DNA from 4 places in the Enterobacter sp. C3_dUdeg genome. Region 3 is predicted to be linked to each of the others. Evidence: predicted binding sites of a transcription regulator. Region 3 holds the regulator's gene; each other region holds the start of a gene.
The links. The regulator CRP, encoded in region 3, controls carbon source genes, mostly activating them, when cyclic AMP is high. The targets are predictions, from matches to a motif close to ATGTGANNNNNNTCACAT.
Positions count from the first base shown of each region.

Region 1: udp (uridine phosphorylase) is a predicted target of CRP. The motif match lies at 5,863-5,880, and genes of this name have one in related genera.
Region 2: AC27FC_RS18545 (YjcB family protein) is a predicted target of CRP. The motif match lies at 3,256-3,273, and genes of this name have one in related genera.
Region 4: msrB (peptide-methionine (R)-S-oxide reductase MsrB) is a predicted target of CRP. The motif match lies at 4,292-4,309, and genes of this name have one in related genera.

Region 1 is NZ_BAAKFX010000017.1:16,792-24,664, reverse strand. It holds gene yigL (sugar/pyridoxal phosphate phosphatase YigL) at 1-695, shown strand, start outside; gene AC27FC_RS22190 (carboxylate/amino acid/amine transporter) at 778-1,677, shown strand; gene metR (HTH-type transcriptional regulator MetR) at 1,565-2,518, opposite strand; gene metE (5-methyltetrahydropteroyltriglutamate--homocysteine S-methyltransferase) at 2,634-4,895, shown strand; gene AC27FC_RS22175 (dienelactone hydrolase family protein) at 4,942-5,748, opposite strand; gene udp (uridine phosphorylase) at 6,004-6,765, shown strand; gene rmuC (DNA recombination protein RmuC) at 6,905-7,873, shown strand, end outside.
Region 2 is NZ_BAAKFX010000010.1:44,870-52,742, reverse strand. It holds gene uvrA (excinuclease ABC subunit UvrA) at 1-2,068, opposite strand, end outside; gene ssb1 (single-stranded DNA-binding protein SSB1) at 2,320-2,850, shown strand; gene AC27FC_RS18545 (YjcB family protein) at 2,913-3,194, opposite strand; gene AC27FC_RS18540 (EAL domain-containing protein) at 3,840-5,405, shown strand; gene soxS (superoxide response transcriptional regulator SoxS) at 5,412-5,738, opposite strand; gene soxR (redox-sensitive transcriptional activator SoxR) at 5,837-6,295, shown strand; gene AC27FC_RS18525 (glutathione S-transferase family protein) at 6,664-7,335, shown strand; gene ghxP (guanine/hypoxanthine transporter GhxP) at 7,630-7,873, shown strand, end outside.
Region 3 is NZ_BAAKFX010000005.1:39,077-46,949, reverse strand. It holds gene pabA (aminodeoxychorismate synthase component 2) at 1-313, shown strand, start outside; gene argD (bifunctional acetylornithine/succinyldiaminopimelate transaminase) at 401-1,621, shown strand; gene AC27FC_RS14040 (YccS/YhfK family putative transporter) at 1,618-3,705, opposite strand; gene crp (cAMP-activated global transcriptional regulator CRP) at 3,763-4,395, opposite strand; gene AC27FC_RS14030 (OsmC family protein) at 4,707-5,111, shown strand; gene AC27FC_RS14025 (phosphoribulokinase) at 5,178-6,047, opposite strand; gene AC27FC_RS14020 (YheU family protein) at 6,078-6,296, opposite strand; gene AC27FC_RS14015 (hydrolase) at 6,293-7,315, opposite strand; gene AC27FC_RS14010 (ABC transporter ATP-binding protein) at 7,428-7,873, opposite strand, start outside.
Region 4 is NZ_BAAKFX010000001.1:1,416,238-1,424,110, forward strand. It holds gene sppA (signal peptide peptidase SppA) at 1-1,664, shown strand, start outside; gene ansA (asparaginase) at 1,728-2,744, shown strand; gene pncA (bifunctional nicotinamidase/pyrazinamidase) at 2,754-3,395, shown strand; gene AC27FC_RS06720 (YeaC family protein) at 3,441-3,704, opposite strand; gene msrB (peptide-methionine (R)-S-oxide reductase MsrB) at 3,761-4,174, opposite strand; gene gapA (glyceraldehyde-3-phosphate dehydrogenase) at 4,515-5,510, shown strand; gene AC27FC_RS06735 (D-hexose-6-phosphate mutarotase) at 5,585-6,469, shown strand; gene AC27FC_RS06740 (MipA/OmpV family protein) at 6,548-7,294, opposite strand; gene yeaG (protein kinase YeaG) at 7,726-7,873, shown strand, end outside.

The DNA.
Region 1 (7,873 bases), on a different contig from region 3:
TGAACTTTGTGTTCGCCACCGGCCGCCACCACGTGGACGTGGGGCAGATCCGCGATAATCTTGAGATCAAATCGTACATGATCACCTCCAACGGTGCGCGCGTGCATGATACCGACGGCAACCTGATCTTTACCCACAACCTGGATCGCGATATTGCCGCCGATCTGTTTGGCGTGGTGCATAACAACCCGGCTATCGTCACTAATGTTTACCGCGACGACGACTGGTTTATGAACCGCCACCGCCCGGACGAAATGCGTTTCTTCAAGGAAGCGGTATTCAACTACTCCCTTTACGAACCTGGCCTGCTGGAGCCGGAAGGGATCAGCAAGGTGTTCTTCACCTGTGACAGCCACGAAGAGCTGCTCCCGCTGGAACAGGCGATCAACGCCCGCTGGGGCGATCGCGTCAACGTGAGCTTCTCAACCCTGACCTGTCTGGAAGTAATGGCGGGAGGCGTCTCTAAAGGTCACGCGCTGGAAGCGGTTGCGAAACGTCTGGGCTTCGGGCTGAAAGACTGTATCGCCTTCGGTGACGGCATGAACGACGCCGAGATGCTTTCGATGGCGGGCAAGGGCTGCATCATGCAGAACGCGCACCAGCGTCTGAAGGATCTGCACCCTGAGCTGGAAGTGATTGGTTCTAACGCTGACAACGCGGTACCGAAGTATCTGCGCAAACTGTTCCTTGAATAATCTTCATTCGGTTGTTTATTGCTCAGTTGTCAACTAAAGAGTTCGCTACAATGCCTCTCCTTCTTTCTGAGAGACAAGCATTGTGGCGCTACTCATTATCACCACTATCCTGTGGGCCTTCTCCTTTAGCCTGATTGGCGAATACCTTGCCGGTTCGGTCGACAGCTACTTCTCGGTGCTGATGCGCGTGGGGCTGGCGGCGCTGGTGTTCCTGCCGTTTCTGCGCGCGCGCGGGCAATCGCTGAAAACGATTGTGCTGTATATGCTGGTGGGAGCGATGCAGCTCGGCATCATGTATTTGTTCAGCTTCCGGGCCTACGTCTACCTGTCCGTCTCTGAATTCCTGCTCTTTACCGTGCTGACGCCGCTCTATATCACGCTGATTTATGACCTGCTCAGCAGACGCCGTCTGCGCTGGGGATACCTGCTGAGCGCCGCGCTGGCGGTGATCGGCGCGGCGATTATTCGCTATGACAAAGTCAGCGATCACTTCTGGACCGGGCTGATGTTCGTCCAGCTTGCCAACATCAGCTTCGCCATCGGCATGGTGGGCTACAAACGCCTGATGGAAACCCGCCCGATGCCGCAGCATAACGCGTTTGCCTGGTTCTATATGGGCGCCGCGATTGTCGCGGTGGCGGCGTGGTTTATGCTCGGTAATCCGCAAAAGCTGCCGACCACCGCCGTGCAGTGGGGCGTTCTGGTCTGGCTGGGCGTAGTGGCGTCAGGGCTGGGGTACTTCATGTGGAACTACGGCGCTACGCAGGTAGACGCCGGTACGCTGGGGATCATGAACAACGTGCATGTCCCGGCAGGGCTGCTGGTCAATCTCGCCATCTGGCAGCAACAGCCGCACTGGCCGAGCTTCCTTATTGGGGGAGCGGTGATCCTGGCTTCGCTGTGGGTCCATCGCCGATGGGTCGCTCCGCGCTCCGCACAAACGGAAGATGGTCGCACGCGTGGTTCCGCGCTGAGCGAATAAACGCCTCCGTAATCGGCTGACGCTGCTCGCCATCGCGCACGGCGGCGTACAGTCGGCTCCACAGTCCTTCACCCAGGGTTTTGGTCTGCACCAGACCCTGGCGTTCAAAACTCTCCACCACCCAGTGCGGCAGCGCCGCGATACCCATTCTGGCCGCCACCATCTGAATCAGCAGCAGGGTGTTATCCACGCTTTTCAGCTGCGGGCTAATGCCTGCCGGCTGCAGGAAGTGGCGCCAGATATCCAGGCGGCTGCGCTGCACCGGATAAATCAGCAGCGTTTCTGTCGCCAGGTCTTCCGGCGTGACGCGCGTTTTGGCGGCCAGCGGGTGGTCCGGCGCCAGCACCAGGCGCACTTCATAATCAAACATCGGCGAATAGTGCAGGCCGCTGCGCGGCAGGATGTCAGAGGTCATGACCAGATCCAGCTCGCCCTGCTGCAGCGACGGCTGCGGGTCAAAGGTCACACCGGATTTGAAGTCCATCTCCACCTGCGGCCACTTCTGGCGGAAGTTTTCAAGCGCGGGGGTCAGCCACTGAATACAGCTGTGGCACTCAATGGCGATGCGCAGTTTGGTCTGCTGCGGTTCGTTACACGCCTGCAGCGCGCTCGCGATTTGCGGCAGTACCTGATTCGCCAGCTGAAGAAGAATTTCACCCTGCGGCGTAAAGCGTAGCGGCTGGCTCTTACGCACAAAAAGACGGAAGCCGAGGCGTTGTTCCAGATCGCTGAACTGGTGAGAAAGGGCGGACTGGGTCTGGTGCAGCGTGGCCGCAGCCGCCGCGAGCGAACCGCAGTTCCGCAACGCTTGTAGCGTTTTCAGGTGTTTAATCTCGATCATGAAAGTCCTTCACTTCGCCATGAACATATTGCGCTTGAGGAATATACAGTACCTGCCAATTATAGAAGTGTAAACATCTGGACGTCTAAATAACGAATTTCACAAGGGGCACACCATGACAATCCGCAATCACACTCTCGGTTTCCCTCGCGTCGGCCTGCGTCGCGAGCTGAAAAAAGCGCAAGAAAGCTACTGGGCGGGTAATGCCACCCGTGAAGAACTGCTGGCGGCAGGACGCGAGCTGCGCGCCCGCCACTGGGATCAGCAAAAACAGGCGGGCATTGACCTGCTGCCGGTGGGCGATTTCGCCTGGTACGACCATGTTCTGACGACCAGCCTGCTGCTTGGCAACGTGCCGGCTCGTCATCAGAACAAAGATGGATCGGTAGATATCGATACCCTGTTCCGCATCGGCCGTGGCCGCGCGCCGACGGGTGAGCCAGCGGCAGCGGCGGAAATGACCAAGTGGTTTAACACCAACTATCACTATATGGTGCCGGAGTTCGTCAAAGGTCAGCAGTTCAGGCTGGCCTGGACGCAGCTTCTGGACGAAGTGGATGAAGCGCTGGCGCTGGGCCACCAGGTGAAGCCGGTGCTGCTCGGGCCGGTAACGTACCTGTGGCTGGGCAAAGTAAAGGGCGAGCCGTTTGACCGACTCAGCCTGCTGAAGGATATTCTGCCGGTCTACAAACAGGTACTGAGTGAGCTGGGCAAACGCGGCATTCAGTGGGTGCAAATCGACGAACCGGCGCTGGTGCTTGAGCTGCCGCAGGATTGGCTCGATGCCTTCAAACCGGCGTATGACGCGCTCACCGGTCAGGTAAAACTCCTGCTGACGACCTATTTTGAAGGCGTGACGCCGAACCTGAAGACCATTACCGCGCTGCCGGTCCAGGGCCTGCACGTTGACCTCGTACACGGTAAAGATGATGTGGCGGAGCTGCACAAGCGTTTGCCAGCGGACTGGCTGCTCTCTGCCGGGCTGATCAACGGCCGTAACGTCTGGCGCGCCGATCTCACCGAGAAATACGCGCAAATCAAAGACATCGTCGGCAAACGTGAGCTGTGGGTGGCCTCGTCCTGTTCGCTGCTGCACAGCCCGATCGATCTGAGCGTAGAGACCCGTCTGGATGCCGAGGTGAAAAGCTGGTTTGCTTTCGCCCTGCAAAAATGTGAAGAGCTGACGCTGCTGCGCGACGCGCTGAACAGCGGCGACACGGCGGCGATTACCGAATGGAGCGCGCCGACCCAGGCGCGCCGTCACTCGGCGCGCGTGCACAACCCGGCGGTGGAAAAACGCCTGGCGGCCATCACCGCCCGGGACAGCCAGCGGCAGAGCCCGTACGAGGTGCGCGCCGAAGCGCAGCGCGCCCGCTTCAATCTGCCCGCGTGGCCAACAACGACGATCGGTTCTTTCCCGCAAACTACGGAGATCCGCGGCCTGCGCCTGGACTTTAAAAAGGGCAATCTGGATGCGAATCACTACCGCACCGGCATCGCGGAACACATCAAGCAGGCGATTATCGAGCAGGAACGCCTGGGGCTGGACGTGCTGGTGCACGGCGAGGCCGAGCGTAACGACATGGTGGAATACTTCGGTGAGCACCTGGACGGCTTTGTCTTTACCCAGAACGGCTGGGTGCAGAGCTACGGCTCACGCTGCGTGAAGCCGCCGGTGGTTATCGGTGACGTCAGCCGCCCGGAAGCGATCACCGTGGAGTGGGCGAAGTATGCCCAGTCCCTGACCGACAAGCCGGTAAAAGGGATGCTCACCGGTCCGGTGACCATTCTCTGCTGGTCGTTCCCGCGTGAAGACGTGACTCGTGAAACCATTGCCAAACAGATCGCCCTGGCGCTGCGTGATGAGGTGGCGGATCTGGAAGCGGCAGGCATTGGCATTATTCAGATTGACGAACCGGCCCTGCGCGAAGGCTTGCCGCTGCGCCGCAGCGACTGGGATGCCTACCTGCAGTGGGGCGTGGAGGCGTTCCGCATCAACGCCGCGGTGGCGAAGGACGACACCCAGATCCACACCCACATGTGTTACTGCGAATTCAACGACATCATGGATTCGATTGCCGCGCTGGATGCCGACGTGATCACCATCGAGACCTCGCGTTCAGACATGGAGCTGCTGGAGTCGTTTGAAGAGTTCGACTACCCGAATGAAATCGGGCCGGGCGTGTACGACATTCACTCCCCGAACGTGCCGAGCGTGGAGTGGATTGAAGCCCTGCTGAAAAAAGCGGCCCAGCGCATTCCGGCAGAGCGCCTGTGGGTGAACCCGGACTGCGGACTGAAAACCCGCGGCTGGCCGGAGACGCGCGCGGCGCTGGCGAACATGGTGAAGGCGGCGCAAAACTTGCGTCAGGCTTGATGATGCGTAGGCCCGGTAAGGCATAGCCGCCACCGGGCTTTTTTTATTACGCTTTCTTACCGCCGTACTGGCTAAACCACGCCAGCATTCTTTGCCAGCCATCTTTGGCTGATTCTGCGTGATAGCTCGGACGATAATCGGCGTTAAACGCGTGCCCGGCATCCGGATACACCACGATCTCTGCCTTCGCATTGGCCGCACGGAGCGCATGGCGCATGGTCTCTACCGAATCCAGAGAAATACCGGTGTCCTGACCGCCGTAAAGCCCTAACACGGGGGCGTTTAGCTCCGTGGCGATATCGACGGGATGTTTCGGTGAATTCAGCGTTTTCTCACCCACCAGTTTGCCGTACCAGGCGACAGCGGCTTTGAGCTGCGGGTTATGCGCGGCATACAGCCAGCTAATGCGTCCACCCCAGCAGAAACCCGTGACCAGCAGACGATGCGGATCGCCGCCGTTGCGCGCCGCCCAGCTGGCGACGTGGTCGAGATCGGCCAGCACCTGCGCGTCCGGGACTTTGCTCACCAGGTTGCTGAGCAGTGTTGGAATATCGCTGTAGTCGTTCGGATCGCCCTGACGGAAGTAGAGCTCTGGCGCAACGGCCAGATACCCTTCCAGCGCCAGTCGGCGGCAGAGGTCGCGAATGTGTTCGTGAACACCAAATATCTCCTGAATCACAATCACGATGGGCAGCGGACCGTCTGCTGATTTTGGCCGTGCGTGATAAGCAGGCATATTCTCCCCCTGCGAGGGAATGGAGGTCTCGCCCGCGGTAATTGCCGCTTCTGGCGTCGACACGATGGTTGAAGCATGTGGGGCCGCAGCAGGTGCAAAACCGGTTTTTTCAGTCATGGCATTCTCCGTACCAATGAGTTAGCGCAAAGGTAAATATAGACACCAGGTTAACAACTCACAGTGCCTTAAACGGTCTATCTTTTGTGCAGCACCTGGCGTTATAACTTGTTAATGTGATGTGAATCACTTTTTTATGGAAATTCAATGTAATAATTTTCATTCATGGTGAGGTGTGTCACGAAAATATGCTTACTGCTTCTGTAAAGTACCGTTTTACTTCTTCTGACTAACCGACCCACAGAGGAGTCACCTATGTCTAAGTCTGATGTTTTTCATCTCGGCCTCACCAAAAACGATTTACAAGGGGCTACGCTCGCTATCGTCCCTGGCGATCCTGAGCGTGTGGAAAAGATCGCCGCGCTGATGGATAAGCCGGTCAAGCTGGCTGCCCATCGTGAGTTCACCACCTGGCGCGCAGAGCTGGATGGCAAAGCGGTGATCGTGTGCTCTACCGGTATCGGTGGTCCGTCTACGTCTATTGCTGTTGAAGAGCTGGCACAGCTGGGCATCCGTACTTTCCTGCGTATCGGCACCACCGGCGCTATCCAGCCGCACATCAACGTCGGCGACGTGCTGGTCACGACCGCGTCCGTTCGTCTGGACGGCGCAAGCCTGCACTTTGCACCGATGGAATTCCCGGCAGTGGCTGATTTCGAATGCACCACCGCGCTGGTTGAAGCCGCGAAATCCGTGGGCGCAACCACCCACGTGGGCGTCACCGCCTCTTCCGACACCTTCTACCCGGGCCAGGAGCGTTACGACACCTTCTCAGGCCGCGTGGTTAGCCGTTTCAAAGGCTCAATGGAAGAGTGGCAGTCCATGGGCGTGATGAACTACGAAATGGAATCCGCAACGCTGCTGACCATGTGCGCAAGCCAGGGTCTGCGTGCCGGTATGGTGGCGGGCGTGATCGTCAACCGCACCCAGCAGGAGATCCCGAACGCCGAAACCATGAAGCAGACCGAAAGTCATGCAGTGAAAATCGTGGTGGAAGCAGCGCGTCGCCTGATCTAATCCTCTCTTCTGAAATCAAAGGCCGACGCGTTCGGCCTTTATTTTTTGCGTAGCGCCTCGCAGGAAAACCCTTTCAAACTGGACGTTTATACAGCACAATTCTATTTTGTGCGGGTAATACGTTGATGCAGGGGGCATTGTGGATATCTCAATCCTGATTTACGCGGTGATTGCGCTGGTGGGCTTAGGGGTTGGCTGGCTAATTTCCAGCTACCAGCATGCACAGCAGAAGGCCGACCAGCTGGCCGAGCGAGAAGAGATGGTCGCCGATTTAAGCGCGACAAAACAGCAGCTTGCTTTGAGCGAACACTGGCGCGACGAGTGCGAACTGCTCAACAACGAGCTGCGTAACCTGCGAGACATTAACACCTCGCTGGAGGCCGATCTCCGCGAAGTCACTACCCGCCTTGAATCCACCCAGCTGCATGCGGAAGACAAAATCCGCCAGATGATCAACAGCGAGCAGCGCCTCAGCGAACAGTTTGAGAACCTCGCCAACCGAATTTTTGAGCACAGCAACCGCCGCGTTGACGAACAGAACCGCCAGAGCCTGAACAGCCTGCTGACGCCGCTGCGCGAACAGCTGGACGGTTTTCGCCGTCAGGTGCAGGACAGCTTTGGTCAGGAAGCCCGCGAGCGACACACGCTGGCGCATGAGATTCGCAATCTTCAGCAGCTGAATGCGCAAATGGCGCAGGAAGCGGTCAACCTGACCCGCGCGCTGAAAGGGGATAACAAAACCCAGGGCAACTGGGGAGAAGTGGTGCTGACCCGCGTGCTTGAGGCCTCTGGTCTGCGCGAAGGATACGAGTACGAAACGCAGGTGAGTATCGAAAACGATGCCCGCTCGCGTATGCAGCCGGATGTCATCGTGCGGCTGCCGCAGGGTAAAGATGTGGTGATTGACGCCAAAATGACGCTGGTGGCGTATGAACGCTACTTTAATGCGGACGATGACTACACCCGCGAGTCTGCGCTGCAGGAGCACATTGCCTCCGTACGTAATCATATTCGCCTGCTTGGCAGAAAAGACTACCAGCAGCTGCCGGGTTTGCGCTCGCTGGACTATGTTCTGATGTTCATCCCGGTAGAACCCGCGTTCCTGCTG
Region 2 (7,873 bases), on a different contig from region 3:
GGTCGATGTCGATAACTTTATCGAAATGCTCCAGACCCTGGATGTCGCGGTACGGTGCAGGCTCGGCCAGCGTCGCGCCGTTCAGCGCCGTCTGCGCAATCGGGAACAGCGTATCGTTGATCAGCGTCGATTTACCGGAACCGGACACGCCGGTGATGCAGGTAAACAGGCCAACCGGCAGCGTCAGGGTGACGTCTTTCAGGTTGTTGCCGCGCGCGCCGGTCAGCTTCAGCACTTTTTCCGGATCTGCCGCTACGCGCTGTTTTGGCACCTCAATCTTACGCTTGCCGCTCATGTACTGGCCGGTCAGCGATTCGGGTACCGCCATGATGTCCTTCAGCGTTCCCTCCGCGACCACCTGGCCGCCGTGCACGCCAGCGCCTGGGCCAATGTCGATGACGTGGTCGGCCGCGCGGATCGCATCTTCATCGTGCTCGACCACAATTACCGTGTTGCCGAGGTTGCGCAGGTGAACCAGCGTCCCGAGCAGGCGCTCGTTGTCGCGCTGGTGCAGGCCGATGGACGGCTCATCCAGCACGTACATCACGCCGACTAAGCCCGCGCCAATCTGGCTCGCCAGACGGATACGCTGGGCTTCACCGCCGGAGAGCGTTTCTGCCGAGCGGGAAAGTGTCAGGTAGTTCAGGCCGACGTTCACCAGGAATTTCAGGCGATCGCCAATCTCTTTCAGCACTTTTTCGGCGATTTTCGCGCGCTGGCCGGAGAGCTTCAGATTGTTGAAGAAGTCCATCGCATGGCCGATGCTCATGTCTGAGATGGTCGGCAGCGCGGTGTTTTCCACAAACACGTGGCGCGCTTCGCGACGCAGACGCGTTCCTTCACAGGTGGCGCAGGAGCGGTTGCTGATGAACTTCGCCAGCTCCTCGCGCACCGCGCTGGATTCGGTCTCTTTGTAGCGGCGCTCCATGTTGTGCAGCACCCCTTCGAACGGGTGGCGGCGCACGGAGGTATCGCCGCGATCGTTCATATACTTGAACTCGATGTTCTCTTTGCCGGAACCGAACAGGATCACTTTATGCACGTTCGGGCTCAGGCTCGCCCACGGTGCTTCGACGTCAAACTTGTAGTGCTCTGCCAGCGATTTCAGCATCTGGAAGTAGTAGAAGTTACGCTTGTCCCAGCCGCGAATGGCCCCGCCCGCCAGCGACAGCTCCGGGTTCTGGATCACGCGGTCCGGGTCGAAATACTGCTGGACGCCCAGGCCGTCACACGTCGGGCACGCGCCCGCCGGGTTGTTGAATGAGAACAGGCGCGGCTCGAGCTCGCGCATGCTGTAGCCGCAAATCGGGCAGGCGAAGTTGGCGGAGAAGAGCAGCTCTTCCGCTTTTGGGTCGTCCATGTCGGAGACCACGGCCGTGCCGCCAGAGAGTTCCAGCGCCGTTTCAAAAGATTCCGCCAGGCGCGTGGCGAGATCGTCGCGTACCTTAAAGCGGTCAATCACCACTTCGATGGTGTGCTTCTTCTGCAGCTCCAGCTTTGGCGGGTCGGACAGGTCACACACCTCGCCGTCGATACGGGCGCGGATATAGCCCTGGCTTGCCAGGTTTTCCAGCGTTTTGGTGTGTTCGCCTTTTCGCTCTTTAATGATCGGCGCCAGCAGCATCAGGCGTTTGCCTTCCGGCTGCGACAGCACGTTATCCACCATCTGGCTTACGGTCTGGGCCGCCAGCGGGACGTCGTGGTCCGGGCAGCGCGGCTCACCCACGCGGGCATACAGCAGACGCAGGTAGTCATGAATTTCGGTAATGGTACCGACCGTTGAACGCGGGTTATGCGAGGTGGACTTCTGCTCAATAGAGATAGCAGGGGACAACCCTTCAATGTGGTCGACATCCGGTTTTTCCATCAGCGACAGGAACTGACGCGCGTACGCAGAGAGCGATTCAACGTAACGACGCTGTCCTTCGGCATACAAAGTGTCGAAAGCCAGTGAGGATTTGCCAGACCCCGAAAGCCCGGTCACGACAATGAGTTTGTCGCGAGGGATTATGAGGTTGATATTCTTGAGATTGTGGGTGCGGGCGCCCCGAACTTCGATCTTATCCATTCACCTTTCCCGGTTGGAACACGGATTGCCTGATTTGTTTGAAGGACAAACGGCTGTCAGAAACGGCTAATTATGACACAATTTGACCTGTTTGAATATACAGTATTGGAATGCATTTTCTGATTGGCTGTGTAACAATGTAGAGTCCGCGAGAGATTTCTGAACCGACTACGCAACTATGCAAATTGCCGCGTGGAAATGGTACACTCGCGCGTTTACACTATTAAGAAACGTATTCAGGAGACACGAACATGGCCAGCAGAGGCGTAAACAAGGTGATTCTCGTCGGTAATCTGGGCCAGGACCCGGAAGTACGCTACATGCCGAGTGGTGGCGCAGTTGCCAACATTACGCTGGCTACTTCCGAATCCTGGCGTGATAAAGCGACCGGTGAGATGAAAGAGCAGACCGAATGGCACCGTGTAGTGCTGTTTGGCAAACTGGCCGAAGTGGCCGGTGAGTATCTGCGTAAAGGTTCTCAGGTCTATATCGAAGGCCAGCTGCGTACCCGCAAATGGACCGATCAGGCCGGCGCTGAGAAGTACACCACAGAAGTCGTGGTCAACGTGGGCGGCACCATGCAGATGCTGGGTGGCCGTCAGGGCGGTGGTGCACCGGCAGGTGGCGGTCAGAGCCAGCAGCAGGGCGGTTGGGGTCAGCCTCAGCAGCCGCAGGGCGGCAACCAGTTCAGCGGCGGCGCACAGTCTCGTCCGCAGCAGCAGTCTGCTCCGGCGCCGTCTAACGAACCGCCAATGGATTTCGACGACGACATTCCGTTCTGATTTCCGCGTGCTGAAAACAAAAAACCCAGACTAGCGTCTGGGTTTTTTTATTCCGGAAGGGATCAGGTAATCACCATCGGCCAGTCTGGCGGCGTATGGCTCATCGCCTCAACCATCACCACTTTAATGTTTTCCCAGACGGCAGCGATATCCAGCAGGGTGATGCCAAGCAGGCCCGTTGCAAACCAGCAGGCCGCACCCAGCCCCAGCAGGGTGCTGATGACAGCAAGGCCCGCATAGTCAGATTTACGAAACTGAATGTTCAGCGTGCTGGCTAGAAACATCAGTACCGCACTCAACAAAGGCCAGCGCAGGAGAACCATGCTGGTAGTAATGGTTGCCATAAAACCCATCCTCTATAAAACAGACGAACTGAATGAAACGGTGTTTCTCGTTACAAAATATGTGTGAACTATATCACATTTGTTGATTTATTCGCCAGTATCTGTGCGATCAAAAAAGAGGATTTTATTCCTCAGAAAAGGCGATTGTGCGGGCTGGTCCTGCCTTCGGCGCATGAGGAGGCGGACCCACAGCGTGCCGAAAACGCGCTTCGGGCAAGTGGGGATAGCGCAAATTCGTTTTTTATAAGAGGGGCATTATTCTCCGCCAATACTCAAAATATTGTGGTGTAGGCTGACTATTTATAAATCAACGGACACAATGCCTCAGAGCAAATAGCATAAAACGTCATGATGAAATTGTACTTTTTTCATGCTGTCAGACGTTTGGCTTAATCAACGATTGTCTGTTGTGTTATCTTCCCGTCTGCCTGACGGGCTGGATAATTATTTTCCTTAATTGAAACGGAACGAATACTTACAGTTTAACTTACGGGAAAATATTATCGGCATAACGAAATTTAAGATTTTTAATACTAAAAGTCAGTTGCTAACTTCGCATGATTCATGCAACGTAATCACCTGTTTAACAAAGCATCCGGCCTTAAGTACTACAGGCGTACAACATGCAGGGATATAGGGCGGGAAATGAATCGTAGCGCGCGGCGCAAAATGCTCAGGGTGGTAGGGATCATCATGGTAGTTATGCTGCCGGTGATGCTTGCGCTATGGTTTGCCCAACTGCGTGCCGTGTCTGAAACAAGCGCCCAGCTACGCACATTTGCTGAACTGGCTTTAGACAAAACAGAGCTGGTTATTCAACAGGTTGAGCTTGCCAGGGACGAGGCGGTAAAATATCAGGGCGAGCTTTGCACGCCGGGACACCGTCAATATATGCTGAACGTTGTTCGTGGCCGCCTGTTTGTCGCCGATTTAATTTACGCTGAAGGTCAGAATTTTCTTTGTTCGACCGTTTTTACACCGGATCACCCCTACGCCATTCCTGTCGCTAATTACACGCGCAAACCTGACGTCGCTATCTATTATTATCGCGATACCCCATTTTATACTGGCTATAAAATGACATATATGCAGCGCGGAAATTATGTGGTGGTCGTCAATCCGCTTTCATACAGCGAAGTCATGTCCGCGGATCATTCTCTCTCCTGGGGTGTGTACGACACGGTAACCAATGCTTTCTTTTCCGTCAGCCAGAAAGCCAATGTTTCTTTATTAAATTCGATGATTCGGGATAAGGAATCGGTATTTCAAAAAGATAACCGCTTTTATACGATCGTAACATCTCCCAAAAGACCGATTGCGGCCATTGTCTCGACATCAAATAAACGCTTTTATGAAACGCTTTATCACCAGGCGACGTTGACGCTACCGCTGGGCATGATCTGCAGCATTATTATTTTGCTGGTATGGTCGCGTACCCATCGTGAGCTTAATTCGCCGGGGCGCTTACTGCACCGCGCGCTGAACAAACGACAGCTTTGCGTCCACTATCAGCCGATTATTGATATTAAGAATAACCAGTGTGTGGGTGCGGAGGCGCTGTTGCGCTGGCCTGGCTTTAATGGGCAGGTGATGAGCCCGGCTGAGTTTATCCCGCTGGCGGAAAATGAGGGGATGAGCGAGCGGATTACGGACTATGTCGTTGAGGAGGTGTTCAACGATCTGGGCCATTTCCTGGCCGAGCATCCGCATCTCTATATTTCGATTAACCTGTCGGCCACGGATTTCCACTCCTCGCGGCTGATCGCCATGATTTCCGACAAGGCCCGCCACTACGCCGTCCGTGCGCAGCAAATCAAAATAGAAGTGACGGAACGCGGTTTTATCGATGTGCCAAAAACCACCCCGGTGATTCAGGCTTTCCGTCAGGCGGGTTATGAAGTCGCGATCGATGATTTTGGTACCGGCTACTCGAACCTGCACAACCTCTACTCGCTGAACGTGGATATTCTGAAAATCGATAAATCGTTTATCGATACCTTAACGACCAACAGTACCAGTCACCTGATCGCCGAGCATATTATCGAGATGGCGCAAAGCCTGCGGCTGAAAACCATTGCGGAAGGGGTAGAGACGGCAGAGCAGGTAAGCTGGCTGTTGAAGCGCGGCGTCCAGTTTTGTCAGGGATGGCACTTCGCGAAAGCGATGCCGCCCCAGGAATTTATGACCTGGCAGCAGCAGCCTTTGCACTGAGGGCGATTAATTCAACTGGTGGCGATAGTCGCTCGGCGTGCGGTCAAACTCGCGGCGAAACACGCGGGAAAAGGTTTGTTGCGACACATAGCCAAGGTCCATCGCGATATCAAAAATGGGCCGCTGCGTTGAGCGTAGCGCCTGCGCCGCCAGCAGCAGTCTGCGCTGGCGAATGTACTCACCCAGCGTCTGATGCATGACCGTGCGGAACATTCTCTGTAAATACCATTTCGAATAGCCCGACTTTTTAGCGACCACATCAATGTTCAACGGTTGGTCGATATGTTCATCAATCCATTCAATAAGCGTCTGAATAATCTGCTGATGCGACATAAGGTTGCCCCTCTGTAGATACAACTATCTCGGTTAATTCGTCGTTTTCTCTGCGGGCGAGTATAATTCCTCAAGTTAACTTGAGGTAAAGAGGTTTTATGGAAAAGAGATTGCCGCGAATTAAAGCGCTGTTAACTCCCGGTGAAGTGGCGAAGCGAAGCGGCGTTGCGGTATCCGCGCTCCACTTCTATGAAAGCAAAGGGTTAATTAAAAGCATCCGCAACGGGGGCAACCAGCGTCGCTATACTCGCGACGTGCTCCGCTACGTGGCGATTATCAAAATTGCGCAACGAATCGGAATTCCCCTGGCCACGATCGGCGAGGCGTTTGGCGTGCTGCCGGAAGGGCATACGCTTAGCCCGAAAGAGTGGAAAGAGCTGTCGTCCCAGTGGCGTGAAGAGCTGGACAGGCGTATTCATACGCTGGTCGCGCTGCGTGACGAGCTGGATGGCTGCATCGGCTGCGGCTGCCTGTCGCGTAGCGATTGTCCGTTGCGTAACCCCGGCGACAGGCTGGGCGAGCAGGGGACGGGGGCGCGGCTGCTGGAAGAGGATTGAGATTGTGCGGCCGGTTTGCCGGGTGGCGGCTGCGCCTTACCCGGCCTACAAAACCGGGAACGTAGGCCGGGTAAGCGAAGCGCCACCCGGCAAAAGCATTATAAAGAACTAAAGCGCCACATAAGGGCGCTTTAGTTTTTCCCGGTCTTTGTCTTTCACTCTATCCCGCTGGTTCACGGGAGGGTTTCCCCCGACATCAGCACCCCTCAGTGTCGAGCTGGTTGGGGAGGTTCCGGATTGTGCTGACACTTTAATTCTATGCAAGACCCGTTTTTTCGCCAGCCTCACCGACCGTTTTTTAGACGAATTTTTTTCGCGGTGTTGTTCAATTTTCTATAGTTAAAAAGTATGAATAACAGGAGAAAACCATGCTCACGGTACACCACCTTAACCAGTCGCGCTCGCACCGCGCGATCTGGGCGCTGGAAGAACTCGGCCTGCCTTATGAGATCGTCCACTACCAGCGCGAAAAGAATATGCTGGCGCCGGAGGCTCTCAAAAAGGTGCATCCGTTGGGCAAATCGCCGGTTATCGAAGATAACGGACTGATCCTTGCAGAGTCGGGCGCCATCCTGGAGTACCTGCAGGAAACGTACGATCCCGAGTCACGCCTTAAACCTTTAGATCCGGCGCATAAGGTGCAATACCGCTTCTGGCTGCATTACGCCGAAGGATCGCTGATGCCGCTGCTGTTAATGAAGCTTGTCTTCAACAGCCTCGGCAAGCCGCCGGTGCCGTTTGGTATCAGAACCCTGGGCAAAGCGCTGGGGCAGGGGGTGCAGAAAGCGTATCTCAACCGTCAGCTGGAAACCCATGCGCGCTTTATTGAGTCACATCTTGCCGAAAACAGCTGGTTTGCCGGGGATTCGCTCAGCATGGCCGATATCCAGATGAGCTTCCCGATCTTTGCCCTGCTGGCGCGAGGCGGTATCGCTAATCTGCCGCATATTCTGGCGTGGAAGACAAAAGTTGAGAACACCCCAGGCTGGCAAAGAACCCTGGAACAGGGGGGCCCATTATCTATCCCGGGCGAGGACTGAAATGTAAACAAATTGCGCATAGACGATAACGTTTGCGCATCCTCTGTTTATTTCTTCAGCGTCATAAGTGAATTTTAGCGAAAAACGAGAAAGTTCAGTTGAAAAGGGCGGGGATTACGCTAGATAATCGTTTGCCTTAATTTGACCACCCGTTTGTAAGCGCGGAGCTAAACGTTTGCTTTTTTTGTGACGCCCTTTCGTCACAAACGCAACACAAGGATTTGACGTTCAGCTGGCAGTGGCGTCTCCACCTCGCTTACGGACTTCCTAAAAAACTCTCAGGGGATGTTTTCTATGTCTACGCCATCTGCGCGTACTGGCGGTTCACTTGACGCCATGTTTAAAATTTCGGCCCGCGGCAGCACCGTGCGCCAGGAAATTGTTGCCGGTTTGACAACGTTTCTGGCGATGGTTTATTCCGTCATCGTTGTGCCGGGCATGCTGGGCAAAGCAGGCTTCCCGCCAGCGGCTGTCTTTGTGGCGACCTGTCTTGTGGCCGGCGTGGGCTCCATCGTGATGGGTCTGTGGGCGAACCTGC
Region 3 (7,873 bases):
GATTGCTCAGGCGTTTGGTGCCACCATCGTGCGCGCCGCGAAAGTGATGCACGGTAAAACCTCTCCGGTCACCCACGCCGGCACCGGGGTATTCACGGGGCTCAATAACCCGTTAACCGTGACGCGCTACCATTCCCTGGTGATTGACCCGTCTACACTGCCCGACTGCTTTGAGGTGACCGCCTGGAGCGATACGCAGGAGATCATGGGGATTCGCCACCGCGAATGGGACCTCGAAGGCGTGCAGTTCCACCCGGAAAGCATCCTCAGCGAGCAGGGGCACGCGCTGCTGGCAAATTTCCTCAATCGCTGAATATCTGTTGCCTTGCTGTGATTTTTTATGCATATTTTGTGATTATATTTTCACAATCACTGTGACATAAAAATGGATGGTCATGACATGGCAACTGAACAACCAGCAATTACCCGCGCGACATTTGATGAAGTGATCCTGCCGATTTATGCACCGGCTGAGTTTATCCCGGTGAAGGGAAAAGGCAGCCGCGTCTGGGATCAGCAGGGTAAAGAGTATGTGGATTTCGCGGGCGGTATTGCGGTCACTGCGCTGGGTCATTGCCATCCCGCGCTGGTTGAGGCGCTGAAAACCCAGGGCGAAACCCTGTGGCATACCAGCAACGTGTTCACCAACGAACCGGCGCTGCGCCTGGGCCGCAAGATCATCGATGCGACCTTTGCCGAGCGCGTGCTGTTTATGAACTCCGGCACTGAAGCCAACGAAACTGCGTTTAAGCTGGCGCGCTACTACGCGACAACGCGCCACAGCCCGTACAAAACCAAAATCATCGCCTTCCACAATGCCTTCCACGGACGCTCCTTCTTTACCGTCTCCGTTGGCGGCCAGCCGAAGTATTCCGACGGGTTTGGCCCGAAACCGGCCGACATTGTCCACGTGCCGTTTAACGATCTGCACGCGGTGAAAGCGGTCATGGACGACCATACCTGCGCCGTTGTTGTCGAGCCGATCCAGGGGGAAGGCGGCGTGACGGCGGCAACTCCGGAATTCCTGAAAGGGCTGCGCGCGCTGTGCGACGAGCATCAGGCGCTGCTGGTCTTTGATGAAGTGCAGTGCGGGATGGGGCGTACCGGCGATCTGTTCGCTTATATGCATTACGGCGTGACGCCGGACATCCTGACCAGCGCCAAAGCGCTCGGCGGCGGTTTCCCGGTGAGTGCGGTACTGACGACGCAGGAGATCGCCTCCGCGTTCCACGTCGGTTCTCACGGTTCCACCTACGGCGGTAACCCGCTGGCGAGTGCCGTGGCGGGTGCCGCATTCGACATTATCAACACGCCGGAGGTGTTGAACGCCGTGAGCGCGAAGCGCGAGCTGTTCGTAAAACACCTGCAAAAGATTGATGAACAGTACGATGTGTTCAGCGAAATTCGCGGGATGGGGCTGTTGATTGGCGCCGAGCTGAAGCCGCAGTACAAAGGCCGGGCGCGCGACTTCCTGCACGCCGCCGCCCACGAAGGGGTGATGGTGCTTAATGCCGGGCCTGACGTGATGCGCTTTGCGCCGTCGCTGGTGGTAGAAGACAAAGACATCGAAGACGGTTTAACCCGCTTTGCCGCAGCGGTCGAGAAGATCGTAAAAGGCTAATACTCGGTTCGCTTTAGCCGGCGCGTTAACCAAATGCCGTGATGCGGACGCTGACGCCATGCCACCGACGAAATGGTGTGCATGGTGTTCAGATGCCCCAGAACGCGCTGTAAATGCTGCTCCAGGGTGCTCATTGGCCCGTGGGTCAACGTCTCCGGCGCTTCCAGAATGTTTGAGTCGCCCGACTCGCCCGGCGCGTCATACTCCAGACGCTGCTGGCACCTCTGCAACGCAATTTCACACGACTGCAAATAGCGCTGCGCCAGATCCGGCGTCAGCATCGTGTGCTCGCGCGCCAGCGTGGTCATGGCGTTAATGTGCTCGACGATAAACTGGCTGTGCGTCACCCAGAGCTTCATGTCTGCCAGATAGTGCGAGTTAAAGCCCGGCTCCTGCATCGCCTGGTTGAGCGAGTTAAACAGGGCGTTGTGCGCCTGGTTGACCTTCATCCGCTGATAGGCCAGCGGGGAGGGCTGCGGATCGTCGCTCAGGATCAGGCGAATAGCCTGCTGGTCGGCTTCCAGCGCGTCGTGGGCGTTCTGCCTCAGCAGCCCGCTCTGCCACTGCGGCCACAGCCAGACCATGCCGCCAAAGGCAATCAGGCAGCCGATCAGGGTATCAATCAGTCTGGCGACAATAAACTGTTCGCCATTGAGCGTGAGCAACTGCAGCGTATATACCGCCGTCACCGTAAAGCCCACCATCGCCCAGCCGTAGTTTTTGCGGATAATCAGGTAGCTCACCAGCGTAATCGCCAGCATCCCTGCCAGGGTATAGCCTTCCGGCACGTGGAAGTGCAGCGTCACGCCTGCAATGATCAGCCCGGCCAGCGTTCCGCCAGCCCGATGCAGAATACGCACCCGCGTGGCGCCGTAGCCGTTCTGGGTGACAAACAGCACGGTCATTAAGATCCAGTAGGGTTTCGGCAGGTGCAGCGCCATACCCATCAGGCTGGCGGTACTGAGCATCACGCTGATCCTTGCGGCGTTGCGCAGAGCGGACGATTTAAGAGAAAGATAGCTTTTGAGCGCGGGCAATAGCGGAAGCCGTTTTTGCTTATCCGCCATCAGGTCGCGGGGATAAAGCGGGCGCTGCGTGCGCAACACGCGGGCGATGCGGCTGAAGTGCCAGGCGGCAAACTGGCCGACCGGGTTATCGGGATGCTGGCGGGCGATTTTCTCCAGCGCGCCCAGCTGCTTGTCCATGTTAAAGCGCGTCGGGTAACGGTGATAGAGAATATCATCGGCCAGCACGCGCAGGCGTGCCGAGACGGTCTGCGCGTTCCAGCGGATCACCGCTTCGGCGTGGCTGCGCTCGACCAGCTTTTGCACCTCCTGCGGGTGGTGAAGGCTTACGGAGATATGCTCCTGTAGATCCAGCCCGACCTGGAAGGTGCGCAGCAGCCGCTTGTACTCGTGGTTCTTGTTGGCGGCGAGCATATGCAGCTGCTGATAGCACTGGCTTATGAGATCCACCACCTTCTGCTGGCGCGTCAGCAGCGGCGGTAAGGATTTTTCCGGGTCGGTATGCTGGGTGAGCAGGGTGTATTTGGCTTCGCAGTAATCCGCAAGCTGCACATAGAGCAGGCTCAGGGATTCACGCAGCGGCTGCTCACGCCACAGCCAGAACCAAAACCAGTTAAACAGCCAGTACCATAATGTCCCCAAGGCGTAGATCAGCAGCGGCTCCCACACCGGCATGTTCCCGGCGAGGCTCAGCGTGAAAATGGCCGCAATCAGCGAGGCGGGAAGCAGGCGAGCGTGCAGCGAACTGATTTCCGCCGTGACGCCAAGGGTCATCGCAAGTACGGTCAGGATCAGCGGCAGCGGGATATCCCGGGCAAGCAGGAGTTGTACGGCGAGGCTACAGCCCGCAAACAGGCAGCCACCAACGATCAGGCGTTTGAAAAAACGCTTATGCGGCGTGTCCAGACCGGCGATGTTGCAGCAGGCGGGCACGAGGGAAAACAGCAGGCCTTGTTGAAGATGTCCGAGGATCAGGCCTATGGCCACAGGAAGACACAACACCAGCGTTTGTCGCAGTGCGTAGTTAACTTCCGGGTGATAGATCAGCCTGCGCCACATGGGGAGTAGAGACAAAAACGGCGTGACACCTTGCGATGGCACGCCGTTTAAGCGGAATTAACGCGTTCCGTAGACCACGATGGTTTTACCGTGGGCGGAGATCAGGTTTTGATCTTCCAGCATTTTCAGGATACGGCCCACTGTTTCACGGGAGCAGCCGACGATCTGACCAATTTCCTGACGGGTAATTTTAATTTGCATGCCGTCCGGGTGGGTCATGGCGTCTGGCTGTTTCGCCAGGTTCAACAGGGTTTGTGCGATACGGCCGGTAACGTCCAGGAAGGCGAGGTTACCCACTTTCTCTGACGTGACCTGCAGACGGCGCGCCATCTGGGAAGAAAGACGCATCAGGATGTCAGGGTTAACCTGAATCAGCTGACGGAACTTCTTGTAAGAAATTTCAGCCACTTCACATGCTGTCTTTGCTCGAACCCAGGCGCTACGTTCCTGGCCCTCTTCAAACAGGCCCAGTTCACCGATGAAATCGCCCTGGTTCAGATAAGAAAGGATCATCTCTTTCCCTTCTTCATCTTTGATCAGCACTGCCACCGAGCCTTTAACGATGTAATACAACGTTTCCGCTTTTTCACCCTGGTGAATCAGCGTGCTCTTCGATGGGTACTTATGAATGTGGCAATGAGACAAGAACCATTCGAGAGTCGGGTCTGTTTGCGGTTTGCCAAGCACCATGCGCTGTTATCCTCTGTTATAAGCTGTCACCAGAGTCATCAGATGCATCCGGACTCTGGGGTTGCAATCGAATTCTTACCCATACCCTGGGAAGTCGGCTACCGTAACGTTTCGCAGCCAGTAAAGTTTGATGTCCTCTGCATACACGTGTAACGTCAATGTATTACTGTAGCATCCTGAGTGTTTTAGCATAGCTTTCGCCGCGTGTCTCCTGGTGTCTCGCTTCAGCATGATGCAGGTCGCCTTCCATTGCGATAAATGTAACGCACGCGTAATCTGTCACCAAAAATGCAACGTTGGAGTTAATGAATATGCAAGCGCGCGTGAAATGGGTTGAAGGTTTAACGTTCCTGGGCGAGTCCGCGTCAGGACACCAGATTTTGATGGACGGTAACTCCGGCGATAAAGCACCCAGCCCAATGGAAATGGTGCTGATGGCGGCAGGCGGATGCAGCGCAATTGATGTGGTGTCGATTCTGCAAAAAGGACGTCATGACGTGACGGATTGTGAGGTTAAACTCACGTCAGAGCGTCGCGAAGAGGCGCCACGCCTGTTCACCCATATTAACCTGCACTTTGTGGTCACCGGTAAAGAGCTGAAAGACGCGGCGGTCTCGCGTGCGGTGGACCTGTCTGCGGAGAAGTACTGCTCGGTGGCGTTAATGCTGGAGAAAGCGGTAAAAATCACGCATTCGTATGAAGTGATCGAGGCGTGATTGATGGGGCATCGTGCGTGTTGATGCCCTCACCCTAACCCTCTCCCACAGGGAGAGGGAACATGCTCACGCGATCTGCTTCCCTTCCATCAGTCGCTCCACCAGCGGCGTCATGATGAGCTCCATCGCCAGCCCCATTTTTCCGCCCGGCACGACTAACGTATTCATGTGTGAAATAAACGAGCCCTGCAGCATTGCCAGCAGCCAGGGGTAATCAATGCCTTCGAGATTGCGGAAATGGATCACCACAAAGCTCTCGTCCAGCGACGGGATGCTTTTAGCGGCAAACGGATTCGAGGTATCCACCGTCGGCACGCGCTGGAAGTTGATATGGGTGCGGGAGAACTGCGGCGTCAGGAAGTTAATGTAATCCTCCATGGAGCGCACCACGGAGTCCATCACCGCCTCTCGCGAATGGCCGCGCTCGCTCATGTCGCGCGTCAGCTTCTGGATCCACTCCAGGTTAACGATAGGGACCACGCCGACCAGCAGATCCACGTGGCGCGCCACGTCGTGTTGAGGCGTGACCACGCCGCCGTGCAATCCTTCGTAAAAGAGGACGTCGGTGGGTTCCGGCAGCGGCTGCCACGGGGTAAAGGTTCCCGGCACCTGATTCCAGGGTACGGCTTCATCATAGGTGTGCAGATACTTGCGGGACTGCCCTTTGCCGCTCTTACCGTACTCTATAAAGGTTTGTTCCAGCAGGCCGAAGTCATTGGCCTCCGGGCCGAAGTAGCTGATGTGTTTACCCGAATCGCGCGCCTTACGAATGGCCATGTCCATCTCCGGACGCGTGTAGCGGTGAAAGCTGTCGCCTTCGACCTCCGCCGCACGGAGATTCAGCTGGGCGAAAATCTTGCGAAATGCGAGGCTGGTGGTGGTGGTTCCCGCACCACTCGACCCCGTAACGGCAATAACCGGGTGTCTGGCAGACATAGCAACTCCCTGACTGAAAAGGGTGGAAGATCAGCCGTGAAACGCGTTGCGGGGCATGATATTGACCGTCTCATGCAGTTCTGACCACACCAGCACCACGTCGCCGCTTTTCAGCTGGCGCTTAACATCGTTGACCTTTTGCTCAAGCGAGCGTTCCTGTTCACCATAATCGGTGCCTTCGCGTAATACAAAGCTTTCAATCAGATTATCGAGCGTTTCGGGAGCCAGATCCTGCCAGGGAATAATCATTTTGCACCGTCCAGATAAGGGGTCAGCCAGTCAGGAATTCGCGCCTCAAGCCACATTTTCGGGCGGCGCAGCGTGCCGCCGATAAACCCGACGTGGCCGCCATGCTCGGTCAACTGATAGTGAACGTTGTCGGGCAGGAATTCCTGAGCGGGGATCGAGTGATGATCCATAAATGGGTCATCTTTGGCATGAATAATCAGCGTTGGCTGCGTGATCTTGCTGAGCAGCGGCATGGCGCTGCACTGACGATAATAGTCAATCGCATCGGCGAAGCCGTGGATTTTCGCGGTGATCAGGTCGTCGAACTCGCGGATACGACGCACCTTTTTCAGCTGGCGCAGGCTTACCGGCAGGGTATCCGGGTAGGCCTTCAGCTTACGCGCCGCGTTGGCCTTCAGCAGGTTGAGCAGGTAGCGCTGATAGACGCGGGAAAAGCCTTTATCCATGTGGTAGCTACACTGCTCAAGCATAAACGGCGCGGAGACAATGACGGCGGCATCCAGCGGTACGCTTTCACCCTCTTTGGCCAGCAGACAGGCCAGCATATTGCCGCCCAGCGAGTAGCCCACGGCGGCCGTTGGCACGGTGCCATAATTTTCCCGCAGCCAGTGTAAAAAACACGTTCCGTCTTCGGTTTCACCCGAGTGATAAATGCGTTTCTGACGATTCGGTTCACCGCTGCAGCCGCGAAAATGCATCACCACGCCGAGCCAGCCGCGCGCTTTTGCCGCCTCAATTAGCCCATGCGCATACGGGCTGTGCAGGCTGCCTTCCAGACCGTGGAAAACCACCAGACGCGGCTTATGGCGAGCCTGTTCAGGCGCTTCGCTCCAGGCGAGATCCAGAAAGTCACCGTCTGGCAGGTCAAGCCGTTGCCAGTGCGGGGTGAACTGAACCTTGCGGCGGATCAGTCGCGGCAGCATGGTCTGCAAATGCGGATTGGCCACGCCGCGCATAGGCACGAACTCAGTGCTGTCTTCGGCCGCAATGTCGAAGTCTGATGGAATGATTTGGGTCATAAGCGCGATGCTGATTCTTGTCGGAAATTTACGATACTTTCCGAATTGTACCCCGTTTAAGCTGGATTTCCGAACCCGGTACGGATTCTGCTCTTCAAACGGGGTAAATAAGTCAGTCAGCCTGCAGCATCGCTTCCAGCTGTTCCTGCGCGTCGAGCCACGCCATCTCGCACTCTTCGAGACTGGATTTGGTCTTCGCCTGGGTTTGCAGGCAGTCGGTCAGCTCAGCCTTGCGGCTCTGGTCATACAGGCCGCTATCGCCGAGCTTCTCTTCAACGATAGCCAGCGTGGCGTTGAGTTTTTCCATCTCTTTTTCGAGACGGGTAATCTCTTTACGCAGGGGCTGCGTCTGGGTGCGCAGCTCCGCTTCACGGCGCTTCTGATCTTTACGCGCCTGCGCGCTGTTGGCGTTGTCTTTCGCTGACTCTTCCGGCTGGTTTTCCTGCTTCTGCACGTCCGTCAGCCACTGCTGATAGTCTTCCAGATCGCCGTCGAACGGTTCGACTTTGCCGCCGTGCACTAAATAGAGATCGTCCGTGGTGGAGCGGATCAGGTGAC
Region 4 (7,873 bases), on a different contig from region 3:
GCGTTATCGTTGATAAACCGTCCGCCAGCAACCGTCTGGGGGCAATCAGCCGCCAGCTGTTTGGCGCGACATCAGACCGTCTGCAGGAAAACTCCCTGTTCGATATCGTCGATACCATCCGTCAGGCCAAAGACGACCGTAACATCACCGGGATCGTGCTGGATCTGAAAGATTTCGCCGGAGGCGATCAGCCTTCAATGCAGTACATCGGTAAAGCGCTGCGTGAATTCCGCGACAGCGGCAAGCCGGTGATTGCCGTGGGCGACAGCTACAGCCAGGGGCAATATTATCTGGCGAGCTTCGCCAATAAAATCTGGCTCTCCCCGCAGGGGACGGTGGATCTGCACGGTTTTGCCACCAACGGCCTGTACTATAAATCCCTGCTCGACAAGCTGAAGGTTACCACCCACGTCTTCCGCGTCGGCACGTATAAATCAGCCGTCGAGCCGTTTATCCGCGACGACATGTCTCCTGCCGCCCGTGAAGCGGACAGCCGCTGGATTGGCGAGCTGTGGCAGAACTATCTCGGCACCGTTGCCGCCAACCGCCAGATTACGCCTGAGCAGGCGTTCCCCGGCGCGAAAGGCGTGCTGGATGGCCTGCGTAAGGTTGACGGTGATACCGCGAAATATGCTCTGGATAACAAACTGGTGGATGCCCTGGGCACCAGCGCCGAGATTGAAAAATCCCTGAGCAAGCAGTTTGGCTGGAGCAAAGAGGATAAAAATTACAGCGCCATCAGCATGTATGATTACTCGACGAAAAAGCCGGATGACAGCGGTAACAGCGTCGCGGTAGTGTTTGCCAACGGCGCCATCATGGACGGTCAGGAGACCCCGGGTAACGTGGGCGGAGATACTACCGCGTCACAAATCCGCGATGCTCGCCTGGATCCGAAAGTGAAAGCGATCGTCCTGCGGGTGAACAGCCCTGGCGGCAGCGTCAGCGCCTCCGAGGTGATCCGCGCTGAACTGGCCGCGGCGCGTGCCGCCGGCAAGCCGGTCGTCGTATCCATGGGCGGAATGGCCGCCTCCGGGGGTTACTGGATCTCAACCCCAGCCAACTACATCGTAGCCAACCCAAGCACGCTGACCGGTTCGATTGGCATCTTTGGGGTGATCAACACCGTGGAGAATAGCCTGGATTCTCTGGGCGTGCATACCGATGGCGTGGCCACCTCTCCGCTGGCGGATGTGTCGGTGACCAAATCCCTGCCGCCGGAGGTTTCTGAGATGATGCAGCTCAGCATTGAGAACGGCTATAAGCGCTTTATCACCCTGGTGGCGGACTCGCGTAAAAAGACGCCTGAGCAGATCGACCAGATCGCACAGGGCCACGTCTGGACCGGCCAGGATGCGAAGAGCAACGGTCTGGTGGACAGCCTGGGCGACTTCGATGACGCGGTTAAGAAAGCCGCCGAGCTGGCGAAGCTCAAGCAGTGGCATATCGAGTATTATCAGGACGAGCCGTCGTTCTTCGATATGGTCATGGACAGCATGTCCGGCTCGGTACGCGCCATGCTGCCGGAGGCGATGCAGGCTTACCTGCCTGCGCCGGTCGCCACGGCGGCGAAAGCAATGAAGGCGGAAAGCGACAAGCTTGCGGCCTTTAACGATCCACAGAGTCGTTACGCGTTTTGCCTGACCTGCGCTAACGTCCGTTAAAAACCGTCCCCTCTTCCCGCGAAGAGGGGATTTTTTTCTTTTGAAGAACAAGAACTCACTACCATGCAGAAGAAATCGATTTATGTAGCCTACACTGGCGGTACCATCGGTATGCAGCGCTCTGAAAACGGCTATATCCCTGTCTCCGGTCACCTTCAGCGTCAGCTTGCGCTGATGCCAGAATTCCACCGTCCGGAAATGCCTGACTTCACCATCCACGAATACGAGCCGCTGATGGACTCCTCCGACATGACGCCGGAAGACTGGCAGCACATCGCGGATGACATTAAAGCCCACTACGACCAGTACGACGGCTTTGTGATCCTGCACGGCACCGACACCATGGCGTTTACCGCCTCGGCGCTCTCCTTCATGCTGGAGAACCTGAGCAAGCCGGTTATCGTCACCGGGTCGCAAATTCCGCTGGCGGAGCTGCGCTCGGACGGGCAGATCAACCTGCTGAACTCCCTGTACGTGGCGGCGAATTACCCGATCAACGAAGTGTCGCTGTTCTTCAATAACCGGCTGTATCGCGGCAACCGTACCACCAAAGCCCATGCTGACGGTTTTGACGCCTTCGCCTCCCCTAACCTGCAGCCGCTGCTGGAGGCCGGGATTCATATCCGTCGTCTGGGCACGCCGCCTGCGCCGAACACCGCCGGCGAGCTGATCGTGCATCCGATCACTCCGCAGCCGATTGGCGTGGTCACTATCTACCCGGGTATCTCCGCCGACGTGGTGCGTAACTTCCTGCGCCAGCCGGTGAAAGCGCTGATTTTGCGCTCCTATGGCGTCGGCAACGCGCCGCAGAACGGCGAATTCCTGAAAGAGCTTCAGGAAGCCAGCGAGCGCGGAATTGTGGTCGTGAACCTGACCCAGTGTATGTCCGGAAAGGTCAACATGGGCGGCTATGCCACCGGCAACGCGCTGGCACATGCGGGGGTTATCAGCGGCTTCGATATGACCGTTGAGGCAACGCTGACTAAACTTCACTATTTACTGAGTCAGGATCTGGACATTCAGTCCATTCGCAGCGCGATGATGCAAAACCTGCGCGGCGAGCTGACCCCGGACGAATAAGGAGTGCTCATGAAGCAACGCGCCCTGCTACTGGTCGATTTGCAAAATGATTTCTGCGCGGGCGGTGCGCTGGCCGTCGCCGAAGGTGACAGCACCGTTGACGTGGCAAACACGCTGATTGACTGGTGCAAAGCCCGCGGTGAAGCGGTTGTCGCAAGCCAGGACTGGCACCCGGCGAACCACGGCAGCTTTGCCAGCCAGCACGACGTCGAGCCTTTCACTCAGGGAGAACTCGACGGGCTGGCGCAAACCTTCTGGCCGGATCACTGCGTACAGCAGACGGAAGGCGCGGAGCTGCATCCGCTCCTGAACCAGAAAGCCATCGACGCGGTGTTCCATAAAGGTGAAAACCCGGCTATCGACAGCTATAGCGCGTTTTTTGATAACGGGCATCGCCAGAAAACGGCGCTGGACGCGTGGTTACGCCACCATGAAATCACGGAGCTGATCGTGCTGGGCCTGGCGACGGATTACTGCGTGAAGTTTACCGTGCTGGACGCGCTCCAGTTGGGGTATACCGTCAGCGTCATCACCGACGGCTGCCGCGGGGTAAACATTCACCCGCAGGACAGCGCTCAGGCGTTTATGGATATGGCTGCGGAAGGCGCAACGCTGTATACGCTCGAAGACTGGCTGGAAACACAGGCGTAGTCTTTTACGCCCTCTCCCTGTGGGAGAGGGTATCAACCTGCACCGTTATTGCATTTTCATCGTCGCAATCGGCTTCGGCGTGATGCCAAAGTCTTCTTTCAGCTCGCGCTTGCTCTTCATGACCATCTGGCCTTTGGTGTCGATCGTCATGTGCTGCGCGTCGGTGTTATTGCGCGCCTGCCACAGCATCACCAGCTGAAGACTGTTCTCTTTTTGCTCCGGCGTCAGCGCAACGCCGTCGGGCCATTTTCCCAGTTCTACGGCGGTCACCAGACGCTGATAAATCTCCGGCGTCATGCCGCTAATCATGTCATCAATATTCACTCTCGCGCCCTTTCAAAGGAATAATTTGCTGAATCGTTTTTTCAACCCTTAATCTGGTCACCGTTTTCATCATCGGTGAAGCTCATTGAGGCCGAATTTACGCAGAAACGCTCGCCCGTAGGCTGGGGGCCATCCGGGAAGACGTGCCCAAGGTGCGCATCGCAGTTGCCGCAGCGAATTTCCGTACGCACCATACCGTGCGACGAGTCGGTCAGGTAGCGGATGGCCTCATCGCTCACCGGCTCGTAGAAACTCGGCCAGCCGCAGCCAGAATCAAATTTCGTTTGTGAATTGAACAGAGGCGCATCGCAGACCAGGCAGTGGTAGACGCCGTCTCGCTTGTTGTGCAGTAAACGCCCGGTGAACGGCGGTTCCGTTCCGTGATTCTGCGTCACGTAAAACTGCATTTCTGTGAGGTTTTTTTTCAAATCGTCAGGGTTACGTTGGTTCGACATATGCTTACATCTCGCTGTAGAAACAGACATCTTTCAACCCGGATTCTAACAAAACATTAACACCCTTGCGTGCACTTTTGATCTAAACTTATGTGTCGCGAATAAGCGGTCAGGCAATTGTGATCACGTTCACATTTTTATCCTGCGAGGACTTTAAAATCCCGGCTCAGCCCCCATATGGGTGCAAGCTCAAAGGGAAAGTGAGGCGAGTCAGTCGCACAAACGTTAGTCACAGGATTGATTTGTCGCAATGATTGACACGATTCCGCTTGACGCTGCGTAAGGTTTTTGTAATTTTACAGGCAACCTTTTATTCACTAACAAATAGCTGGTGGAATATATGACTATCAAAGTAGGTATCAACGGTTTTGGCCGTATCGGCCGTATTGTTTTCCGTGCTGCTCAGAAACGTTCTGACATCGAAATCGTTGGTATCAACGATCTCCTGGACGCTGAATACATGGCGTACATGCTGAAGTACGACTCAACTCACGGTCGTTTCGACGGCACCGTTGAAGTGAAAGACGGCCACCTGGTTGTTAATGGCAAAACCATCCGCGTTACTGCTGAAAAAGACCCAGCTAACCTGAAATGGAACGAAATCGGTGTTGACGTTGTTGCTGAAGCAACCGGTATCTTCCTGACCGACGAAACTGCGCGTAAACACATCACCGCTGGTGCGAAGAAAGTTGTTCTGACTGGTCCTTCCAAAGACAACACCCCAATGTTCGTTCGTGGTGCAAACTTCGAAACTTACGCTGGCCAGGATATCGTGTCTAACGCATCCTGCACCACCAACTGCCTGGCACCGCTGGCTAAAGTTATCAACGACAACTTCGGCATCATCGAAGGTCTGATGACTACCGTTCACGCGACTACCGCTACTCAGAAAACCGTTGATGGCCCGTCTCACAAAGACTGGCGCGGCGGCCGTGGCGCGGCTCAGAACATCATCCCATCCTCTACCGGTGCTGCTAAAGCTGTAGGTAAAGTACTGCCAGAACTGAATGGCAAACTGACTGGTATGGCGTTCCGCGTTCCAACTCCTAACGTATCCGTTGTTGACCTGACCGTTCGTCTGGAAAAAGCTGCTTCTTATGAAGAAATTAAGAAAGCGATCAAAGCTGCTTCCGAAGGCGCAATGAAAGGCGTTCTGGGCTACACCGAAGACGACGTTGTATCTACCGATTTCAACGGCGAAATCTGCACTTCAGTATTCGATGCTAAAGCAGGTATCGCACTGAACGACAACTTCGTGAAACTGGTTTCCTGGTACGACAACGAAACTGGCTACTCTAACAAAGTACTGGACCTGATCGCTCACATCTCCAAATAAGTTGAGATGAGTGTTTGATCCAAAAAGGCGACTTCGGTCGCCTTTTTTATTGTTTTTAGACAGAGGATTGCTTAATGACTAATAAAATTTTTGCACTTCCGGTAGTCGAACAACTTACCCCTGTGCTCTCCCGCCGTCAGATTGACGGTGCTGATGTCATCGTCGTTGACCACCCACGCGTTAAAGCCTCCGTAGCGCTCAACGGCGCCCACCTGCTCTCCTGGAAACCGGAAGGCGAAGCAGAAGGCTTATGGCTGAGCGATGCGACCTCCTTCAAAAAAGGGGCCGCAATCCGCGGTGGCGTACCGATCTGCTGGCCGTGGTTCGGCCCGTCCGCACAGCCGGGTTTGCCGTCTCACGGTTTTGCCCGCAACCAGCAGTGGACGCTGAAAGCGCATAACGAAGATGACAACGGCGCAGTGCTGACCTTTGAGCTGCAGGCTAATGATGAAACCCGCGCCCTCTGGCCGCACGATTTCACCCTGTATGCCCGCTTCAAGCTGGGTAAAACCTGTGAAATCGAACTGGAAGCTCACGGCGAGTTCGAAACCACCTCTGCCCTGCACACCTATTTCAACGTGGGTGATATCAGCGCCGTGAAGGTGAGCGGCCTGGGCGATGCCTATATCGACAAAGTGGATAACGCGAAAGAAGGCAAACTGAGCGACGGCGTTCAGGCATTCCCTGACCGTACCGACCGCGTTTACCTGCACCCGGAAGCGTGCAGCGTGATCCACGACGGCGCCCTGAACCGCGGCATTGAAGTGGTCCATCATCATCACAGCGACGTGGTGGGCTGGAACCCGGGCCCTGCGCTGTCCGTCAGCATGGCCGATATGACGGATGAAGGCTACAAAACGTTTGTCTGCGTGGAAACCGCTTGCGTGAGCAACCCGCAAAAAGCGAGTGAGGAAAAACCGTCCCGTTTAGGGCAGACGATTCGCATTGTTAAGCGATAAACTCCCTGCACCACGCTAAAGCAAACGGGGCGCAAGCGCCCCGTTTTGATGCATAAATTGCACTAAATTAATGCACAATCAGAACTTGTAGCTCACACCCACAGAGAAGATGCCTGCCCAGGACTTATCGACCATCGGGCTATCCTTCACTTCATCGCTCAGACGCTCATAGCGGCCGGTACCGTACACGCTCCAGTCACCGAGGAAGTTGTAGCTCGCGGTCAGCTCCAGGTAAGGATCCCAGCCGTCATCTGCACTGTAGCTTTTCAGACCACTGCGGCGGGACTCGTTTTTAGAGACGCCGTAGTAGTAATCGTTGTAGTTCTCGCTGTTGTACTGCACACCGATACCCGGCGTCAGGGTGAGCCCGCCGTTGGTGTAGCGGTACAACCACGCCAGATCCCAGATAAAGCCGTTGCTGTTATCCAGCGTGTCACCCGCCAGGGCCGTACGCAGGAAGCCATACTCGGTGTTATGTACATACGAGAGCCCGGCCATCATGGTGCTTTTACGCTTGTCGAGCTGGCGAAGCGCATGGCTGTCGCTGTCACCCGGCTTGAAGTGCGTTGGGTCGTAGTAGGCCATGATGGAGAGCTTATCGGCCTTATCGTTCCAGAGATAGTAGCCGCCGCCGAGCCCGCGGAACCAGACGTTGTCGCCTTCATAGGTGATAACGGGAACAGGATAAACATCACGGTCATACTGTTTATACGGGCTGTTAATGACGCCAACACCCGCGCCAACCGTCCACTGACTTTCCGCCTGCGCGGTGTTCACTGCGGTTGCGGCAAGGATGCCTAATGCCAGAAGTTTGAGTTTGGTCACAATCCATTCTTTCCTGTAGTCAAATAATCAGCGGATGAAGTGTAACCGCCATTCCCGTACATCCCAAAATTTTTTGCCTGCTAATCAGTCTGATTAACCCGTTATTTTTAACTTTTCAGATGACAACACGCTTTCATTTATATGACCACTGAATGAAAAACGTGCATTTGTCTTATAACGACAGTGGAAATTTTTGGATGAGTTATTGATATGTCATTGAAAGTAGATTTTCTGGGCATGCAAGTTTTGCAAATGCCATCTACGCTTTAATTTAAGAAGAGTTTTCCTGAACACCCTGCGGTTCTTAGCGTCTGACCTGGCACACAGGTTGCTGCTCTGGCAGTGAGGTGCGAGAGATTCTCTTCCGGGAGCCTCCACTACTCATACGAACGGCTCTTATCCTGTGCTAAAAAACGAAAGGACGGCATGCCATGAATATATTCGATCACTATCGCCAGCGCTATGAAGCTGCCAAGGACGAAGAGTTCACACTGCAGGAGTTTCTTACCATCTGTCGGCAAGATCGCAGTGCCTATGCCAATGCGGCAGAACGGCTATTGATGGCCATTGGTGAGCCAA